DNA from 3 places in the Peribacillus sp. NPDC097895 genome. Region 1 is predicted to be linked to each of the others. Evidence: riboswitches for the same ligand, from Rfam matches in the RefSeq annotation. Region 1 holds a riboswitch; each other region holds the start of a gene.
The links. Region 1 has a riboswitch for glycine ahead of gcvT (glycine cleavage system aminomethyltransferase GcvT). Riboswitches for the same ligand answer to the same signal wherever they lie in the genome.
Positions count from the first base shown of each region.

Region 2: linked by a shared signal. The riboswitch ahead of ACQKMH_RS25175 (amino acid permease) and the one ahead of gcvT (glycine cleavage system aminomethyltransferase GcvT) in region 1 are both predicted to bind glycine.
Region 3: linked by a shared signal. The riboswitch ahead of ACQKMH_RS02460 (MFS transporter) and the one ahead of gcvT (glycine cleavage system aminomethyltransferase GcvT) in region 1 are both predicted to bind glycine.

Region 1 is NZ_JBNNSH010000001.1:972,052-977,179, reverse strand. It holds gene gcvPA (aminomethyl-transferring glycine dehydrogenase subunit GcvPA) at 1-892, opposite strand, end outside; gene gcvT (glycine cleavage system aminomethyltransferase GcvT) at 910-2,016, opposite strand; glycine riboswitch at 2,148-2,231, opposite strand; glycine riboswitch at 2,235-2,322, opposite strand; gene ACQKMH_RS04645 (DEAD/DEAH box helicase) at 2,691-4,379, shown strand; gene ACQKMH_RS04640 (YqhG family protein) at 4,357-5,128, shown strand, end outside.
Region 2 is NZ_JBNNSH010000008.1:112,272-117,399, reverse strand. It holds gene ACQKMH_RS25185 (sodium:solute symporter family protein) at 52-1,530, opposite strand; gene ACQKMH_RS25180 (DUF3311 domain-containing protein) at 1,527-1,727, opposite strand; gene ACQKMH_RS25175 (amino acid permease) at 2,002-3,342, opposite strand; glycine riboswitch at 3,551-3,629, opposite strand; gene ACQKMH_RS25170 (amino acid permease) at 4,155-5,128, shown strand, end outside.
Region 3 is NZ_JBNNSH010000001.1:520,362-525,489, reverse strand. It holds gene ACQKMH_RS02465 (M20 family metallopeptidase) at 1-702, opposite strand, end outside; gene ACQKMH_RS02460 (MFS transporter) at 717-2,138, opposite strand; glycine riboswitch at 2,445-2,548, opposite strand; gene ACQKMH_RS02455 (DUF1444 domain-containing protein) at 2,918-3,724, opposite strand; gene ACQKMH_RS02450 (thioredoxin family protein) at 3,775-4,086, opposite strand; gene ACQKMH_RS02445 (hypothetical protein) at 4,197-4,745, opposite strand; gene ACQKMH_RS02440 (YtoQ family protein) at 4,829-5,128, shown strand, end outside.

The sequences.
Region 1 (5,128 bases):
GACCGACTAGACGGCCCGGCACTTTGCGAACAAGTTTATTCGTGACTGCAAAATATCCACAATGGGGGCCACCAAAAGCAGCTGGAATGCCGAATGGCTGGGCATCTCCCGTTACGATATCTGCGCCGAGTGAACCTGGTGGTGTCAAGGCTCCTAGTGCAAGCGGATTACTGGAAACGATAAACATGGACTTAACGCCATGAATGATTTCTTCCATTTCTTTCAATGGTTCGATGCGTCCAAAAAAGTTCGGATATTGCACAATCACTCCCGCAACGTCCTCATTGGCCAATTCCCTTAAAGCAGCCATATCCGTCACACCGTCTTTATAAGGAATTTCGATCACTTCCACGCGTTGGCCTTTTGCATAGGTCTTCACAACTTCCCTTGATTCAGGGTGTACTGCTCCTGAAATGAGGATCTTTTTACGGCGTGTATGGCCTGAAGCTAGCATGGCTGCTTCAGCTAGCGCCGTTCCTCCGTCATACATGGAGGAATTGGCTACATCCATTCCCGTCAATTCACAGATCATCGTTTGATATTCAAAGATGGCCTGAAGCTCCCCCTGTGAAATTTCAGGCTGATAGGGTGTATAAGCCGTATAAAATTCAGAACGTGATAGAACATGATCGACGATGACTGGTGCATAATGGTCATACACACCCGCGCCAAGGAATGATGCATAGTTTTTTAGATCCGCATTCTTGGCAGCAAGCTTCGATAATTCTTTCATTAGTCCAGGCTCTGATTTAGCTTGTTTGATGTCATATTCTCTTTGAAAGCGAACACTTTCAGGGATATCATTGAAAAGGTCTTCAACAGTAGGTACCCCTATCACTTCCAGCATTTCTTTTTTATCTTGCTCTGTCATGGGTAAATAACGATGTTTCATCTAATGACCATTCCCCTCTATTTACGTGGTTTTTTATAAAAAGGTGTTTGTATGATAACGGCTTTCAATCGTTTGGAACGGATTTCCACTTCGACTTCGGCATCCAATACCGAAAATTCTTTATCGATAAGTACCAATCCAACATTTTTCTTCAATGTTGGAGATTGGGTACCAGTGGTGACCTCGCCAATGACTTTGTCTCCGCTGTAAACCTTATAACCATGACGAGGAATGCCACGGTCAATCATTTCAATTCCTACAAGCTTGCGAGGAGCCCCGTTCTCCTTTTGCTCAGCAAGAACGGCTTTTCCGAAAAAGTCAGGTTCCTTATCCACTTTAACCGCAAAGCCAATCCCGGCCTCAATTGGGGTGATGTCCGCTGAAAGCTCCTGCCCATAAAGCGCCAGTTTTGCTTCAAAACGCAGGGTATCACGGGCACCTAAACCTATCGGCTGTATCCCTTCTTCCTTGCCAGCATCAAGAATTGCCTTCCAAAGATCCGGGCCATTTTCACTGCGGCTATATATCTCAAAACCATCTTCACCCGTATATCCAGTACGGGATACCATTGTGGAGATACCATTTATCATGACATTTTCCTTGAACTTGAAAAATCCAATTTCACTTAAGGCAGTATTTTCTGATAGTTTTTGCAATATCTTCTCTGCAGATGGTCCTTGAAGTGCTAGCTGTGTATAGTCACTAGATACATTCGTAATTTGGACATCTTCAGAAAGATTAGCTTGCAGCCAATTGAAATCTTTTTCTGTATTCGCTGCATTGACTACTAGCAAGTAATCATCCTCAGCCCTTTTATAAACGATGAGATCATCTACCGTGCCTCCGTTTTCATAACACATAGCCGTATATTGGGCACCACCCTGTTGCAGCTTTGATACATCATTGGTCATCATCTTCTGTAAAAAAGAAAGGCTTCCAGGACCCTTAACATCCACTTCCCCCATATGGGAAACATCGAATAAACCCGCTTTGGTACGTACGGCTTCATGTTCATCCTTGATACCCGAAAATTGGACAGGAAGTTCCCAGCCGCCAAAATCAATCGTTTTCCCTCCGCATTCACGATAAACCTCAAATAGTGGTGTTCTTTTTAAATTGGTCAAAAAATGACCCCCCTCGGATTTTTTATAATTAAATCGGCTTCAAAAAGCTTCTTGTCATACCCATCAGAAATCCTGAGTCATGATGTAAAAAAAGCACAAAAAAGGACAGAGAAAGCCCGTTTGAGCTTTTTCTCTGTCCTGAAACCTGAAAGTTTACCTATATAATAGGTTTTCCCCTTTGGTGGCCATCCCAATACGGGCGGCGCTCTCCAGAGTTGCGTCCAATAAGAGTTCTTTTGCCTGAGAGATTCACTGCTAAGTTTGCTCCTTCGGCGCTACATCCGTAGTCTCTCCCCTTATCTTCACCCGCATATAAAATGTCTACCAATGAAAGCAAGTGAACCACTCCCAACCATTAGTAAAGCATCGGAAGCATTTAAAGACCCCACACTCCAAAAACTTTCCGGAACCAATTGAATGATCTCCTTCAGTTATCATGGATAAAGCAGGAGCCTATTGCCCATACTAAGGGCACGTAAACTGAAAAATCGATATAAAATAATTCATTTTCAGCGTTTGGAAATTGGAATTTTCTAAATATACTTATATCCTACCCTAAGAAACTTATCTCTGCAATATCTTTTGGAGATAAATATTTTTCTTACTTTATATATGAAACGTTCGGATTTTGACCTTATATTAAGGAATTTATGATTTAAGAGGGAGTTATTTCTATGAAAATCAATATATCCTTCAATTCTGAATGGAATGACGAGTTTTTACAAAAGATCGAGAATGATGGTCCATGGGGAAATTGGGAGCTGTATAAGCTTGCTGTTCAAATGGAGGAAAATCTCATCATCCCTGATTTTGAAGGTTTACAGGCGCCCAAGCACCTTCCGCAATTAACCCCGCTTCCCCACCAATTGGAAGCAGCAAAACAAGTAGTGGAAAAGATGAATGGCAAGGCCATATTAGCCGATGAGGTAGGGCTCGGAAAAACAATCGAGGCTGGCTTGATCCTAAAAGAGTATATGATTAGAGGCCTTGTAAAAAAAGTATTGATTCTTGTACCGGCTTCCCTTGTGACACAATGGGCTTTTGAATTGAATACCAAGTTTCATATTCCAGCAGTCGTTCAGCGAAAAAGTTATGTTTGGGACTCCTGCGATGTGGTCATTTCATCCATAGATACAGCGAAACGCGCTCCACATCGTGATATCATTTTCAATCAGGAATATGACTTCATCATTATTGACGAAGCTCACAAACTTAAAAATAATAAGACGAAGAATTATGAATTCGTCCAAAATCTGAAAAAGAAATTTTGTTTACTCCTGACAGCAACTCCGATTCAAAATAAAGTAGAGGAAATTTTTCACCTTGTTTCGTTATTGAAACCAGGACACTTGGGAAATGCTTCACTCTTTTCAGAAAAATATAAAGGGAAAGGAAGGAACATAATTGAAGATGAACACCTAAAGGAACTGGTCAACACTGTAATGATTCGAAATCGGCGGGCTGATACTGGTATTGAATGGACGAAAAGGCATGTGGAAACGATCAACATTGAATTTTCCCCAACTGAACAGGCCTTGTACGACGCCGTTTCCCAATTCAAGCCGATTTCAGATGGATCAAAAGGTAGCGCCTTTTCGGCTCTCACCCTCCAAAGGGAAGCATGCAGCAGCAGAGAGGCAGTTTTTTATACATTAAAGAATATGAAAGCTAAATACGAACAACCCTCGCCTGACTTTTTGGCCAAGCTTGATGATTTATTTACTAAAGTGAATGAAACGGTTCAGAATTCCAAGGCTGAAAAAGCCTTGGAACTGATCAAGAAAATTGATGACAAAGTGATTATCTTTACCGAATATCGGGCCACTCAGCTATATCTTCAATGGTACCTACAACAGAATGGAATTTCTTCAGTTCCTTTCCGAGGCGGTTTTAAGCGTGGAAAGAAAGACTGGATGCGAGAATTATTCCAAAAGAATATACAGGTACTAATTGCTACAGAAGCTGGCGGGGAAGGAATAAATCTTCAGTTTTGTCATCACTTGATTAATTTTGACCTGCCATGGAACCCCATGAGACTTGAGCAAAGAATTGGCCGGATTCATCGGCTTGGTCAGGAAGAAGATGTGATGATTTATAACTTTGCCACGAAAAATACAGTTGAAGAACATATTCTAAAGTTACTTTACGAAAAAATTAATTTATTTGAAAAAGTAATTGGTGAATTGGATGATATTCTAACCAAACTGGATATTAGCAACATTGAAGAATATTTAATTGATGTGGTCGGTGAATCCAAGACAGAGGGCGAAATGAAAATCAAGATGGATAATTTTTCGTCGTTAATTCAATTCGCTCAATCGATGAAAGAAGGTGAGATTCATGCAGCAACAGGAAATTCATGAATTTTTAATAACATACTTTAATGCCAATGATTGTGAAATACTAGAAAATACATCAGCCCACCTAACAGTTCAATTGACGATTGAAATGGATAAAGAATTAATGAATCGTCCCTTTTATTGGCACTATCTAGAAAAAACAGGTGGCATTCCGAATCCGGCCAAGATTACTTTCATTACCGATCCAGAACATGCTCCACCAGATTTGAAGGGAGAAATGATTCATTTTGGATCTCCTCGCCTACATCAGATCATTCAATCAACAAAAAAGCTTGCAGGGTATACTCGGCTTTTTGAGAATACCGCTCCATCAAAAGGTGGGAATAATCCATTGTACCCCTGGCTAACCATGAATGTGAAGATATCTTATCAATGCGATCGTAAAAAAGATACCTTTATGTCGATCGGATTGAATTTAATCTCAGGCGAGATCATGGAAGGTTTTCACCATCGGGTTTTACCGGTTAAGGTCACCCCCAAAATACCGGATTACTCCTATACACTTTCACCGCTAATCATGCCAAAGAGTGGATTGGCAAGACTGGATACATACATCAGAAGAAGTTTCGAAGGGGATGACCATTCTTGGGCGGAAGAAGCCATATTGCGCTGGCAGAATGACTTGAATTTATTGGAGCATTTTTACAAAGATATGGATGAGAAAAGTGACAGCTATTATACCGAAAAAGAAGCATTAAAAGCGCAATATGAACCGAACATTAGAATCTCCATCATTAACGGAGGATTATTTT
Region 2 (5,128 bases), on a different contig from region 1:
ATGTCATGTACGGTGCACTTTTCATCCAAAAGCCACCGTCAAAGAAATACTTCAGATATCGTTTAAGGATTTAGGCTCAAGCTTAACCGCGTGCTTCCTGAAAGCGAGGCTTACCGTGATCATCACCAAGAAATTGACCGCCAAGGCGATGATCCCGACATTCAAATCTTTCGCTGCTTGTGGCAAGGATGGAAACAAGGTTCCTATAGTTGAAGAACTGAGTGTAATGCAGATTACGATGAATAATCCGGTGATGATGCCGGCGATTGCGCCATATTTATTGATGGGATTATTCTTCTTCAGACTAAAGAGTAGGGACGGGAATAGCTGTGTGATGAGACTGTATCCCATGAGAATCAATGCTGACATCGTTTCTCCCCCGTTTAAGGTGAAGTAGACGGCTATTAGGGCAATGACAGGAACAAGGGATTTTGCCAATCTTACAACGTGACGATCGGATACGGCAGGGGCCAATTCCTTATATACGTTTTTCGCGAGCAGTGTTGCGACACTCATTAATAGCATGGATCCAGGCACCAATGCGGTCAGCAATCCTGCTCCGCCGATTATACCTATAAACCATGGATCGAAGGTCTCGGTCGAAAGACGCAACAATGAAAGGTCTGCTTCTGCTCCAACTAGTCCAGGCACTTTCAATATAGCTGTGAACCCGACAAAAAAGACAAATAACAACATGAGCGTATATAACGGGCTAATGATGGCATTCTTTCGAAATACCTTCCCGCTGCGCGCCGAATAAACTGCGCTGAAAACTTGTGGCCACATATAGAAACCGAATACGAGCAATATTACCGTGGAGATAAACCATGATACGCTAAGTCCCTGCTCAGGGAACTTTAGAAAACCGGGCTTGGCCGCATCAACCGCTTCAAACATCGGCTGATATCCACCAAAGTAATGAATGGGGAGGTAAATCCCTAAGAAGCCTATAATTGCGATCATCATGATATCTTTAATGACGGCTGTCCAAACTGAGCCGTGTATACCGGATATCATCACATAAATGGTAAGGCCGATCGCCCCCATCCAAACTGCCGCAGACATGGAGATGGCGCCATAGGATGCTTCCGAGACAATGATCCCCAATCCTTTCAGCTGCACGACAATCACTGGAATCATCGACACCACACCGACAAGCGCAGCTAAAATTCCTAAACTTGGACTCTTATATTTGCTAACAAAGAAATCGGATTGTGACATCAGTTTATTATCTTTGGCATATTTCCATATTTCCGGAAGGAGCCAATAAGATAATACATAAGACAAGGTAATGTAAATTAGAACATATAGAGCGGGTGCACCCTTGCCATATGCCCAGCCGCTGCCGCCAAGAAAAGAGAAGGTCGTATAAATTTCCCCAGCCATGAGCAGAAAGACGAATATCGCTCCAAAACCGCGTCCGCCAACCGTCCATTGTTCCAAGTTCATATCTTTTCCTTTTGAAGAGCGAATGCCTAAAAAAATCGCTAGAAGTAAAAATGCTAAAATGATTAAGAGAGCAATATTCATTCCTGGTCACCTTCTCTATTCCTTGGGTCCAACTTATACATGATGCCCAAAATGGCAGAGGTAAGGACCACCCACATAGCCATCCAGAACATGTTGAAAGGCATACCCAATACATATGGTTCTATTCTATTAACAAAAGGCAGGAATCCTAGTATGCCTATAAAAGGAACTAGAGTAAGGATATATATAATCTTCATTAAACAAACCCCTCCGGTTATTAAATAAAGTGAAACGTCCACCAATGGGGTTTTTCACCATTGCCACTGATGGATGGGTCGACCAATCAGGATGTACCTTCTTTTCGAAGGAAGGGACCGATGATATATATTAGCTTACACTATTTTGATTTAAAATTTAATGTGGTTGCTTGATATATTTTAACAACAGTGCGGACTACTCATATTGAAACGGTCTTATGATGAAAATGATAAAGCCTTGAATCATATTGAGTTCAAGGCTTTACTTCTGTTTCTATCTTTTTTTCTGATAGTTATATAGTATCACCAAGAGTAGGAACCAGATGGGTGTCAGGATTAGTGATAGTCTTGTAGCTTCAGCGAATAGCATAACGATTAGGATGAATAGGAATAATCCTAAAATGACGTAATTGATAAAGGGTGTAAAAGGTGCTTTGAACGATGATTCGGCTCTTAAGTCCGGTCGTGTTTTCGAATATTTGATATGGGAAATCAAAATGATGCTCCATACCCAAATGAAACAGATGGCACTGATGGTCGTCACAACGGTAAATGCCTGTTCCGGTATCAATTTGCTTAACAATGCCCCTATTGAGACAACGATCGTTGATGTCAGCAAGGCATTGCTTGGAACAGCCTGCTTATTTAATTTTGCAAGCTTAGCAGGGGCTTCGTCATTCTTGCTTAACGTATAAAGTATTCGGCTTGTTGAAAACAAACCGCTGTTGCATGCAGAAGCAGCAGATGTTAAAACAACGAAATTGATGACCCCTGCAGCGACAGGAATGCCGATTAATGCAAATACTTCAACAAATGGGCTGCTCGAGGCATCCAATTGTGTCCAAGGGTTAACGCAGAGAATGACGAATAGGGCACCTACATAAAAAAGTAAAATCCGGACGGGGATTTTATTGATGGCCGACGGAATGTTTTTTCTCGGGTTCGCCGTCTCTGCTGCGGAAACCCCGACCAATTCGACCCCTACAAAGGAGAAGACGACCAACTGTAAAGATAACAGGAATCCGGAAATGCCATTGGGGAACATACCCCCATGACTCCATAAGTTCGTTACGGAAACTGTTCCTGTATTTGTTTTGAAGCCGATGATCAATAAGATGATTCCTACTATGATCAAGGTGATGATCGTGATTACTTTAATGATGGCAAACCAGAATTCCAATTCGCCAAATAACTTAACGGTCAATAGGTTCAATCCTAACAGAACGACAAGGCATATTAGGGCCGGGACCCATTGAGGGATATCGAACCAGTATTGGATATAGACACCGACAGCGATGATATCGGCCATTGCGGTCATGATCCAACAGAACCAATAGGTCCACCCGGTGACGAACCCGGCCCATGGACCGATATATTCGGTTGCGAATTCAGTGAATGACGTATACCCTGCGTTGGATAAAAGCAATTCCCCTAAGGCTCTCATGACAAAAAACAAGGAAATCCCTATGATTAGATAGGTAAAGATGATGGATGGACCCGCCAATTGTATGGCTTTTCCTGAACCTAAAAATAAACCGGTACCAATGGTTCCTCCTATTGCAATCAGTTGTACATGACGATTCTTTAAATCTCTTTTTAATTCTTGTTTAGCCAATTCGTACGCCCCCATCTTTATAGTCTTGGTAGTGAATGATTTCAAACCTGCACGGTCTTGGAGAGAGGGACGTGATTTATCGCCCAGCTTGCTTTCCCAATGGTTTTTCACGAGTGTGTTATTTACGCACAAACACAAAGTGGACAATAAAAAAAAGAGATTGGATAGTACCAATCTCTTAAAGGGTTCAGAATAACAATTTATCATTCGTTACTCTTCTGTCCTTTTGCCTGAGATTGTGAATCCTTCGGCGCTGCATCTTGTACAGTCTCTCCAGAAGCTGCTCCTGCTATAGTGTTATCCATAGCATTCATCGCTTGCTTGTATGCGGTTGTGAAAATATCCGTCTGTGAAAGATATGAAAGGCTCTTTCACGCTTGAACATTCATTATGCTTATAAAATAATATTGGAATTCTATCATCTATTCTTCTATAGGTCAACAAATTATTTTGGTAGTTAACAGGCGTTAAAGTTTTTTTATTTTTTAACTGTCACTTGAAGGGAATCCAAGTAAATATGATTTTTTTCCACTCTTTTTGAATCATCACTATTATAAGATACTGATCATCACTTTTTTAAAATGATATTTTTAGATTGGAAGAATCGCCAAGATATATTTGGTAACTGTTTATTTGAAAAATACATTTGTATTTTTACAGAATATTTACTATTATAAGATAAGAAAATAAAATTAAAGTATTATTGATATTGTTTCGATAGAAAATTTCTAACCGCAATAATTAATAGAGAGTACAGTGGTTGGCAAGGATAGAAAAGCATGACGCTTATATTGCATCTGGGGGAGTTAATCATGTCAAACAAGGAATTAAAGCGAGGGCTGGAAGCTCGTCATATTCAAATGATAGCTTTGGGCGGAACCATCGGAGTCGGGTTATTCATGGGATCGGCGAGCACGATCAAATGGACCGGGCCCTCTGTAATGCTTGCGTATGCCATCGCAGGTATTTTTATTTTTTTCATCATGCGTTCTATGGGTGAGATGCTATATTTAGAACCGACTACAGGTTCTTTTGCAACCTTTGCGAGCAGCTATATACATCCTTTGGCAGGTTATATGACTGCTTGGAGCAATTGGTTTCAATGGGTAATCGTCGGAATGTCCGAAATTATCGCGGTTGGGTTGTATATGCAATATTGGTTCCCGGAGTTACCTGCTTGGATACCAGGTGTGGTCGCCATGATCATCTTGGGAGCGGCCAACCTCATTTCCGTTAAATCCTTCGGGGAATTTGAATTTTGGTTTGCGCTTATAAAAATAATAACGATCGTATTGATGATCATTGCCGGCCTTGGCCTTATCTTCTTTGGAATAGGGAGTGGTGGAGACGCAATTGGATTATCGAATCTTTGGGCAAACGGCGGCTTCTTCACGGGGGGCTGGACAGGATTCTTCTTCGCGCTTTCCCTTGTCGTGGCTTCCTATCAAGGCGTTGAGCTTATCGGCATCACTGCCGGAGAAGCGAAAGATCCAACGAAGACCGTAACAAAAGCGATCCAATCAATCATATGGCGCATTTTAATCTTTTATATTGGCGCCATATTCGTTATCGTGACAGTCTTCCCTTGGGATCAACTGGATGACTTAGGAAGTCCATTCGTTTCAACCTTTGCTAAAATAGGTATCACAGCAGCGGCAGGAATCATTAACTTTGTCGTTATCACAGCAGCCATGTCTGGATGTAACAGTGGGATTTTCAGTGCAGGTCGTATGCTTTACACATTAGCATTGAACGGCCAAGCTCCGAAAATATTTGCAAAAGTATC
Region 3 (5,128 bases), 450 kb from region 1:
ACCCATATCAAAAGGGTTCAAGCGACGGCTGATTACGGTTTGCACGGCTGTGACGAAATGGGCACCTGCGACAATGGCGTCATTGGCCATATGCGGGGATGAACCATGACCTCCCATTCCTTTTATTGCTAATTTGAAATAGGTCCTTCCAGCCATCGAAAAGCCGCCGCGATATCCAATTTCCCCAGTTGGATGTGTCGGGAATAAATGAATGCCAAAAACAGCATCCAGTTCATCCAGAGCCCCTGATTCCATAATACTTTTTGCGCCTCCAGGGGGTGTTTCTTCTGCATGTTGATGAATGATTTTAATGGTACCGGAAAGAGAATCTTTTAACTCTACTAGGCAGTCTGCCAGGACCAATAAATAAGCGGTATGGCCATCGTGTCCGCAAGCGTGCATGACACCTTCATTTTTTGACCGGAACGGAACCTCCGTTTCTTCTGTAATCGGCAATGCATCGAAATCGGCACGTAGACCTATCGTTTTCCCTGGTTTCCCGCCTTCGATCGTTACGATGACCCCTAATCCATTTCCTGCATTCGTTTGAATGTCCACATCTTTACCTTTATAAAAATCAATAATATATTGTGCTGTTTTCTCTTCTTTGAAGGAAAGCTCGGGATTCTCATGTAAATGACGGCGGATTTGAACCATTTCCTCTTTACGGGCATCTAGCATATTCATTAATTGATTTTTCAAAATATTTTCCCCCTTTATTTCAATATAAGTTTTTGATCAGGAAGGCCTTTCGAAATGGAAGGCTTCGTTTCGCTCATTTTCCCCCTTGGAATGATGAATAATATGGAAAGTAGCGCAAGTACAGCAAAAATCACATTGGTCGTTAACCCCGCTGCTGCAGCTACCTCCAAATTTTCAATCGTACCATACACTGTGGCGGAGATAGCCACGCCAAATGATCCACCGAGTGAGCTAGCCATTTTATAGATTCCTGACGCCTCTCCGATCTTCTCTACGGGTGCATTGGAAACGGCTGTGTCAATAGATGGGGTTGCGTACATCCCAAGTCCGATTCCCAACAAAGTAAACCCGACAAACACGACGAAAGTGTAAATCGTTCCTGATAAAAATGTTAAGGACATCATGCCAACGCCAATCGCCGCTAATGCACAACCGATGATCATCGGTTTTCTTGCCCCGACGCGCTGCAATATTTTCTCCCCAACACGAATCATCGCTAATACACATACCAAGTATCCAAGGGATAACATTCCGGATTGAAAGGCATTGAACCCTCTCCCTACCTGTACATATGTATTGGCAACTACCAATGTTCCCGCTACTGCATTCAGCAAAAAGTTAGAAAGCGTGGCCCCTGTATAGTATTTGTTCTTAAATAAAGTTAGCTCAATAAACCCATCTGACTTGTTACCTACGATTTTGAAGAATACGAAAAAACCAATGACCAGGATGGCAATTAAACTTAACGTGATTGGACTTGTCCAACCAAAATCATCCCCACGCGTAATGACCAGGTTCAATGCAAGCATAACCATGACAAACACCAATAAACCAGCGATATCGAATTTAGTAGAGCTTGTTTTTTCCGCTCTGCTTTCTGGTGTATCCTTAATCAGGATCATCGCTAGTAAAGCAAAAATAATTGAAAATATGAAAATCCATCTCCAACCCATATATGTCGCAATCGATCCTCCTGCAAAAGAACAGATACCCGAACCTCCCCACGACCCGAAAGACCAGTAGCTTAAGGCACGCTGCCTATTCTCGCCTTCATAATACGATTTGATTAAAGCGATTGTAGACGGCATGATGCAGGCGGCTGAAATACCTTGGATGATTCGCCCGATGATCAGAAATCCGGCATCTTGCGTGAAGATAAGGCAAAGAGAGCCTACGATGCTTAATGATAAACCGATATATGTCATTTTCTTTCTTCCAACCTTATCTGCCAATCCGCCCGCTGCAACGACAAAAATCCCTGAAAATAAAGCTGTTAAACTGATGGCGACATTTAAAACACCTAATGAAATGCCCAGGTCTGATTGAACTACTGGGACAACATTTACCATCGTCTGGGCAAAAAGCCAAAATGTAAGAACACCAAATACAATTCCCATTATCATCTTATTGGTACCTTGATAGTTCGTTTCTATCATGACTCCCCCTTATTGTTAAACATCAGGCTTCCTTTTCACTTAATCGTTGCTCACTGTCTTAATAAAAGAACTAAATCATTTTACTCCTCCTTCATTAAATAATAAGCTTCGCTGCACACCTTCCTGTAAGAAGCCAAATAAAGCTGACCCCATTCTTTTTTTACACACAAAAAAAGGACAGAGAAGGGTTGCGTAAACTTACTGCTCCCCTTCTCTGTCCTTTTTACCTGAGAGTTTAACTCCATTTTATTTTCTGGAGATTTCCCCTTTGGTGGCGTCATGTTTCATACGCGCTCTCCAGAGTTGCGTCCAGTTGCGGTTCCATTTACCTGAGAGATTTGATCCAAGGGCTATTTTTGGAACTTGCTCCTTCGGTGGCTTCATACTTTGCACTCTCCCACAACGTTCATCCGCTGTATAATTTAAATATTCAGATTATTTAATTCATGAACCAATTCTGACTGAGACTCATACCAGTCCCTCTTCACCATTAGTAATAATCTTTATTTTCAAAATAATCTAACTATATTATCACCCATGCTAAGATAAATTTCAACACCATTAAACAGAACACTCCAAAGATATCCCTCTTGGAACTATGATTTCTTACGGCTGAAAATAAAAATTCCTTGCTGCTTTGTAAGCACGCTTCCTTTTCATTGAACATATGGACTGAAAAACTTCTCACTCTACTAAACTTGCACATGGTACACCATAAAAAAAGGACCACTGCCGCTGGAACTATTCCATCCTGACACGGTCCTATGTTTTTCAATGATTCATTGTTCACGCTTTTTGTTTTTACCCATAATGAATATGGGCTCCAACTCATTTTCTTCGTAAAGGAATGATAGAGCCGTTATCGGTACATGACCGCTCGCAAAGAAGCTCATGGCCATTTGTGCCAGAATATCATATCCCGTATCGTTCATCACATCTGCAATGATGATGACATCCTGATGCGGAATGGCCACCGCCATTGTTCCCTCCATCTTGTCTTTCATGTCCCGAAGCCAGGATTCGTTAAGAATTCGGCTAGCATCATATCCATCATTGGTGTTTAAAAAGTAAAATTTATTATCGGCGACGATATCCGACTTCATTTCAGTGGAAAGGGAACGGGCATTGAAAAGGGCAATTTCACGGATCCTGTCACCCTGCCAATTTTCCCGTTGAATCATCTTTTCATCAATCAGACGGTAGGTTTTCCCCAAATCGAGTGCATAAAGAACCCGGGTTTCAGCCGTATGCTCATCGAATAAAAAGGGATTTCCTTCTTCTGATTCCATTGGAAAGGAAGTCGAACGGATGACAGGGAAAATGGATTTCTCCTTGCCTTCCATGCTGTGTTCTCCCCCCATTACATTCAAGGCCTCTTCCACGTAATAGGCAACCTCATCGATGGCTTTTTCCTGCACGTTTTCATAGTTAGCAAGGACAGGTGGCAACTCGATGGTGATCCCCTTCCCGGTTTTCACATTTTCCACCCGTAACGTATCTTGCTTGCTATCGAATTTGAATGATCGGTTATCATCTTTTAAACGATCCTTCAAGATATTTTTCAGCTTCGTGCTGTCCATTTTCATGTTTGACCCTCCTCTTCATTGAAAAATCCCCAGCGAGAAGGGGAAATTGATTATAGTGATTGAATGAATTCCTCAATTTGTTCTTGTGTTTTGCGATCCTTGCTCACGAATCTGCCTAGCTCTTTGCCATTATCATAAGCAATGAAACTTGGTATACCGAATACATCATTAGCGGCACACACATCGATGAATTCATCACGATCTACATGAATGAATGTAAAATCCGGAAATTTCGTTTCAATCTCGGGCATGATCGGTTCGATTACACGGCAATCTCCACACCAAGTTGCTGAAAATAGAAAAATATGTTTGCCTTCATTTTTTAATGCATCATATTGCTCCACAGTTTGTAAATTTTCCATTTGAATATTCCTCCTGCTCTAAATGATACCTTAGGTTTTATAATCCCATCATACCAGACTCTCCAGAAATCAACCATTAATACGGATTGGTTGAATGACAGCACTTTTACTTATTTCTGCGGCACAGATGAAACGACTTCCATCATTTGTTTCGCATCGGTTTTTAGATGATCCTTATCCGTTTCGGTTGTCAACTTGACTCCACCGATCCCCACTGCTAGCTCATACTTTTCTTTCGGTGACTCTTTAATCGAGATAAAGCCGAACTTATCATCATTTTGAAATGAATGCAGCACTACATATTGATCATCTTGTTCCTTTATCGCCAAAAATAAGACGGAGCTGTCTTCCTTTTCATTTGGATTGACAAATAATATATAAATCTTATCACCTTTTTGTAAAATCAAATTATTATCATGTTCTTCCACTACTTTAAAATCCTTTGGCAGATATACCTGAATAAGCCCTGCCTCAATATTGGGCTGTTTTTCATCGTTTCGAAATGCCAATTCTGCGGCCTTCTCTGCTTTTTTTGTTTGTCTATCGATACTGGAGCAGCTCACAACCAAACTGCTCAATATCAGGAAAATAATAAGAAATTTTTTATTCGATAAAGCCATTGTCATTCCTCCAGCCGTCACTTTTACTCTCTTATGCATACTATTATCCTTATTTATGAAATTCATCCATTTTCTCAAAACATGATACAATGAAAGCAATTTAAATTCAGAGGAGGAAAACCATGAAATTAACCGTTTATCTTGCTGGGGAAATACATTCAAATTGGAGAAGTGAGTTGAGAGATAAGGCCGCTGCCTTGAAGCTTCCGTTAGAATTTGTCGGTCCGATGGAAAACCATGAACGGTCCGATCATATTGGTGAAGATATTCTTGGTGAACAACCGAACTCGATTCAAAAGGATATGGCCGCTTCCCAAATTAATAATTTGCGGACAGGTCTTTTGATGAAAAAGGCTGACCTAGTCGTTGCTCTGTTTGGCGAAAAATATAAACAATGGAATACCGCCATGGACGCAAGCACT